2 regions of the Enterococcus salsurae genome follow, and region 2 is predicted to be linked to the other one. Evidence: predicted binding sites of a transcription regulator. Region 2 holds the regulator's gene; the other holds the start of a gene.
What was found. The regulator NrdR, encoded in region 2, represses ribonucleotide reductase genes. The targets are predictions, from matches to a motif close to ACACNATATATNGTGT.

Region 1 (3,191 bases), 570 kb from region 2:
CACAATCACTTCGTCAAACGCTTAGTAGATGGACGCCCCATTTCATTAGTTGAAAATGGCAAGGTCAACCTCAAAGAATGTTTAAAAAATGGTTTGTCAGCCAATGAACTCATGTTCAAACTACGGTCTGCCGGCATTTACGAGGTCGAAAAAGTCAAACGGGCTGTTCTCGAGCAAAATGGACAGTTGACGATCATAGAGTTTGGTGATGAGAATATCCGCTACCCTATTATTGTAGACGGCTTGCCTAATTTTGACGTGCTTGAATTGATTGATCAAGATATCGATTGGTTAGAAAAGCAAGTCCAAGCGCAAGGTTTTGAGCGGATCTCTGCAATCTATTTAGGGGAGTATTTATCCGGTTCATTGAAACTATATAGTTATGAATCTACCTGATCGCTTTTGATCGACAAAAGACACGCAGACCTCAAACTGGTCTGCGTGTCTCTTCTCATATGATTCATACGATTTAAGCTTTATTCTTCAATTATTTACGATTGTTTCCTCAGAAAAATCGCCTTTTGCCAATGCATGATCTGTGCAATAGCGGCCTGCTTGCTTTTCGGTTCGGAGTGCGGCCAATTTTTCTTGGATCATCTCTAAAATGATGGATAGATTCTCTTCATTGTCCACAAAATCCAATTGATCCCCATCAATTTGCATTTTAGGACAAACATCAAATGCTTCATACCAAGCATCATAACGTTGATTGAGTTCTTTATAATACGCATATAGTGTTGGGTCATTCGCCACTTGTTCATACGCGCGGCCTCGTTTGTTGATCCGCGCAATCATAGTATCTAAAGAAACCTTGATATGCACCATCAAATCTGGATGTTTTTCAGGAGAAGATTCTTCTAATTCTTTCAGCATGGTATTCAATAAGTTATCATACTGCTCCACTTCCAGCGGGGCGATACGTCCTAGATCGGCATTCAGATGGAACATCAAACTATCCTCATAAATTGAACGATCGATCACGTTGTCATCATTGGATAACGCTTCTCGCATCCCCAAAAAACTTTTGTTCAAGAAGAAAATCTGCAACAAAAAAGCATACCGTTCCGGATTCGAGTAAAATAACGGCAATACATCATTGTCTTCCACATTTTCATAAAAGGGTTTTGACGCCATTTTCTTTGATAAGAAATCGGTCAAACTACTTTTCCCTGCACCTATCGTACCTGCAATCAATAACACACGCATCCATCCTTTGTCCATATTCGCTTCTATCTGATGATTTGGTTCTATTCTGCTAAACCTCACATGCTATTTTACACGTTATATGAAAAAAGTAAACACTACATATAGTAAGTAAAAAGAAGATTATGAGTAATCATTCACTATATCTTGTATAAAAATGACCTACAAATGTTTTTCAAAGACAAAAGCGGTTGCTTCAGGTCCATACCTTTTTTCTCCAATTTGTTTAAATCCTAACTTTATATAAAAATGATGGTTTCTTAGTGAAAAAGCTGGCGTTTCCAGTTGCCAAATACCAGTTTTATTTCTCTCAAATGTTTCCCAAATGCGGGTACCTAGTCCTTTTCCTATAAAAACTGGATCTAAACAAAAGTAATGGATGATAGATGGATCACCATCTTCATAAACCAATATACCGCAGCGTTCTTTCCCATAGGATATTACCAACTTTTTCAATGCATGATTGCTCATAATTTTTTTGCATAATGTACCGTCATCATATCCCGGCGGCCCTAGCCTTGTTCCTTTTCCAAAAGCCATTTCACTGTCTGAATCAAAAGATTTTTTTAATACATTCGCCAAAAATAGCGCATCAGATTGTGTACAGGCGCTGAAAGTCATACACATGATTTCCCCACTCCTATATCTACGATTGACTTATAAAGTAACATCTATTTGATTATTCATCCAGCGATTGTTTGATTTTATCCAAATCATTTTGCTCGACAAAGAAAACAACCTCTCCAGTTTCCATATCCACATTTGCCTTTACCTCAACGCCCCGCGGGAAAAACTTCGTGGCATCTGTTTCGATTTTCAAGCGCATCGTCCCATCTTTGATACCGGCACCATAGGTCATTGTTCGAAAAGTTTTTTTCATTTTTTTCCTATCTCCTTTCACTAAATCATCGATCGTGCATCCGTAGATCGTACTCAACTTCATAATATTGACAATATCTGGAAATGTTTTACCCGTTTCCCAATTAGAGATAGAGGTTCTGGTCACCATCATCTTTTGGGCAATCGTTTCTTGCGGCCAATGATTGGCTTGCCGATACTCCTTCAATGTCTCTCCAAGCGTCATACGTACTTATTCCTCCTTTGTCTTCACCATAGCGCAAAGGTTTGCGCCTGTCTGTTCAATCTCGTTGATATTGCCCCATTGTCAATGGGTTTTGACAAGTCAAATCAGTTTTTCTTATACGAAAAAACCGATTTGAACCTTGCTTTCCATCGCTTAAACTGTTGCAACTGTTGACGGGTACGTTTGATTTGTCGATAGCGCTTTGGTTGTTTCAAATAAAATTGTTGATGCCGATTTTCCGCAGACCAAAATGTTGTCGCCGGAAGAATTTCTGTCACGATTGGTTGCGCATACTTGATTTTATGTTGCAGTGCATCCATCGATGCGATCGCTTCATCCATTTGATTTTTTGTCGACGCAAAAATAATCGGACGATAATGATTGCCGCGATCTTGAAACTGTCCGAAAGCATCCGTTGGATCAGTCACGCCCCAATAAATTGCCAACAATTCACGATAAGAGATGATCGCAGGATCAAAAATAATCTCCACAGCCTCCACGTGTCCCGTACTGCCAGTCAATACTTGATCATACGTCGGATGCGCCACCCTTCCGCCGGTATAACCAGATAACACGGAAATGATCCCTGGATGATTTTCAAAAGGTTCCACCATACACCAAAAACAGCCACCAGCAAAAATGGCCGTTTCCCCATCAATTAAGCGGCTATTGCGTTGCGCCTCTTGTGTTGCATGTGGCCTAGTTGCTGATTTGCGATCCGTGAGTGCTTGATAAAAATCCATCACATCAGGCGTAAGATTGTCCCGCAAGGCCAATGGTCGCAAGGTAGCCTCAAGCTGAGCCAATCCCTGTTGTACCTGATCGGCTTCCAGGGCATTTTTGGCTTGGATCAACTGCTTGCGTTCCCATTCACGTGTCCCTGTAGCCAAAATCAAATTATATA
Region 2 (3,191 bases):
AATGCCTCTTGGTTTTCTTGGATGAATGCTTTGACATCTGGATCTTCTAATACTTCTGACATCATGGCCGAAAATTGACTGCGGTAATTTCGCTTATCCAACATATGATTCAGGTTTTTCCCCACATCTTCCATTATTTATCACCAGCTTTCTTATGCAGATAATTTTGTAATTTCCGATCTAACTCCGCTTGACGCTCCGGCGTCAATGTCGCTTCTTCTACTGGCGATTCCGCCCAAGCCGGCAGCTTTTCTTGGCGAATGATCCGATTGCCATTGGTTTGGGGTCTCGTACGTTTCTCTTTCGCCGTCTTGACCAAGTTGCGGACATGCTTGATTGCATCTTCTGCCGTGCCAATCTTCAATTCCGACCATTGGGCAGCAATGTTGTTGATATAACTCCCGTTTAGTGCAGCATTATTTTGAACGACCAAGGCATAATGGACCAAGACATTGATGACACTATTTGGCAAAGGGGAACGTTCCACCAAGCTTTTGATCAGCCATTGTTCTGAATCCGTCATAAAACTATTTTTTTCAACCTTGATTGCTTTCAAAAATGGAATGGGTGCAGTATGTTCGCTTTCTTGGATCAAGAGAATGTCATTGTCAGAAAAACCATTTTGTTTCAAGGTATTGAAACGCCGCAATTGGGATTCTGTTTTAGGATCTTCGCTGCGGGTCGTTTTGCTAAAGGTTTGGCGAGACTTTCTGATCACTGCCTGTTCCAACCGCTTTTGATCCACTTCTCCCGTTGTCAAGGAAACATGATCTGCCATAAGATCCAATAATTCTAACACGTCATAGCCGTATAAAGCATGGTACATCAATAATTTTTGCTTGAAGGCCGGCGTGAAGTTTTCTGATCGGATATAGCGTCTTTGCGCTTCATAAAATAAGAAATCCCAATCGATCGCAGCTTCTTCTAGTGCCAAGGGCTGCTGGTCTTCTTGAAAGGCTTGCTGCACGGATTGCAGCTTGGATTCACTTGCAGCAAAACGTTTCGGATCTAAACCGTACGCTTGGGTAAAGGAAGTCGTCGTTTCTTGAAACGATGTCAAGGATGCTCTTTGCGGTTGGAATAGCGAGACCAATTGTTCGAACTTGCGTTCACCTACACGATTCAGCAAAAGATAGCTATAAAGCTCATCTTGAAAAAAATCCAAAGGATGCACAGGTTCTTGCAGAAGATAGAGGTAACTTGTCCCTTGCTGCGGGTCCGTTTTTTCGAAGGAACGCAATAACCCAATCCCCTCCAACTTTTCCTTGGCTTGCATGAACCGTTGCATGCCGACATTCATCGCATTCAGCAAATCTAAAATCACATGTTCAGCCGTGTCGGCTGCAATTGTACCTGACTGGTGATCGGCCGCTAGAGAAAGGTACAGGGCTAAGCCATCACTTTCAATGATTGGTTGATACAAGAAAATAAGGGCATCTTTGCCTTCCGTACTTAATGGCCGGCTTTTAAAGACTTGATAGCTTTGATTCGGCAGTTGATTGCCCACGTGATTTCCCCCTTCATTTATTCTTGTGGTTCTTTGGCTTTTTCGACGATATCTTGCAACTCTTTTAAGAAGACAGACATATCTTTGAACTGGCGATAGACGCTGGCAAAACGAATATAAGCAATCTCATCTAAATCGACCAATTCTTCCATCACGAATTCTCCTATCATTGTTGTGGAAACTTCGTTTTCGCCTAACGAGCGAACTCTTGATTCAACATGGTCGACGATCGTTTCCATTTGATCCATCGTTACAGGACGTTTTTCAGCAGAGCGGATCAAGCCCCGTAAGATTTTTTCACGATTAAATTCTTCCCGAGCGCCATTCTTTTTGATGACAAGCAATGGTGCTTCTTCGATTCGTTCGAACGTGGTAAAGCGGTAGCCGCAGTTCTCACATTCGCGGCGTCGGCGGATCACACGGCCGTCATCGGCTTGTCGACTGTCAACGACCCGTGAATTGTTATGGTGACATTTTGGACATTGCATGTTTTCACCCCATTTTTTTCTCAGACGCGTGTGCGTTCTTGATTAAAGCGATTAAATTATATAGATAATTATAACATGAAATGTATTGGTACAATAGCTAAAACCGCTTATTTGGTTGATTTAATAGAAAATTTAAATAATAGAATCCTTGTTTTTTTGAAACAAAATGAAAAAACGACAGAAAATTTCCTGTCGCTTTTTTCGTTATTTTTCTTTCATCTTGACCAATGAAAGGAATGCCGTGATCAAGGCTTTATCTGTCAGTTGCTGATTGCAGCGCTGACTATCGCGACAAATATAGTTGCCGCGTTTGGTATAGGTGCCATCACCACTTGATTTCGTCAGAGATAGGAACATGGATACATTGCCTTCATGCTGACAGATAGGGCAAATGCCCTTTTTGACTTCAGTGGACATATGTCCATGGACCGCCGTATATCCATCATCGCCAGCGGCAATCATAAATTTGCTTTGACTGCCAATATCATCCCATGCCAAATAGGTCGTTTCTTTTAAATCGAATTGTTCAAAATCCGGAATTTTTAATTTTTTGACTTTGCGAAACAGTTTCTCTGTTTGTTTGACTGAGGGTGCTTTGAAGGGTTCAACAAAGTTTTTTAAATCAGACAAGTGTGCCTCCGCTTTTTTGATGCTCAAGCCGCGTTGGAACATCTCATTGACGATCAACAATGCTTGGCTATCCTCGGAATCGAATTGACTGTTGACCACATCTTTGGTCATTTCTTCGATTGTTCGAACTGTTTGCGGGTCATTGACGGTTTGGTATGTGCGTACCAATTGAAATATTTGTTCTTTGATCACATTGAATTGATTCGGTTGGATCATCTGATTGGCCTCTTTTCTTTATGATTCGGTTATACGAACACTTTTCCCCTAAGACACAATGCGAAAATTTGCATTTGATGACCACCACCTAATTGAACATTTCTGAATAAATTGCACTAGGATTATAAACGTTCTACTATCTTTTGTCAAATCAACGCAAAGAAAGCACAAAAAGAAACCCGCAACGATACGCGTCGCTGCGGGTCTGATTTATAATTTGTCTTCGATACCGGTAAAATGTTTTAATTGATCAGCATCCCGGCGTTCTGTTGAAGTGATTTTATTTTGGTCGGGATGATCTTCACTTAGCAATTCTTCTTGGCCTAAGTTTTCTGGTGTTGTACGATCAT

Region 1: the regulator NrdR is predicted to act here: its motif matches at 1,299-1,314, upstream of ACYVRS_RS07110 (deoxynucleoside kinase).

The regions. Positions count from the first base shown of each region.
Region 1 covers NZ_BAAHWY010000002.1:599,003-602,193, forward strand. The annotation lists gene ACYVRS_RS07105 (DUF421 domain-containing protein) at 1-396, shown strand, start outside; gene ACYVRS_RS07110 (deoxynucleoside kinase) at 484-1,206, opposite strand; gene ACYVRS_RS07115 (GNAT family N-acetyltransferase) at 1,366-1,830, opposite strand; gene ACYVRS_RS07120 (helix-turn-helix domain-containing protein) at 1,883-2,287, opposite strand; gene msrA (peptide-methionine (S)-S-oxide reductase MsrA) at 2,392-3,191, opposite strand, start outside.
Region 2 covers NZ_BAAHWY010000002.1:30,772-33,962, forward strand. The annotation lists gene dnaI (primosomal protein DnaI) at 1-134, opposite strand, end outside; gene ACYVRS_RS04440 (replication initiation and membrane attachment family protein) at 134-1,507, opposite strand; gene nrdR (transcriptional regulator NrdR) at 1,525-1,995, opposite strand; gene ACYVRS_RS04450 (FusB/FusC family EF-G-binding protein) at 2,200-2,841, opposite strand; gene ACYVRS_RS04455 (CsbD family protein) at 3,052-3,191, opposite strand, start outside.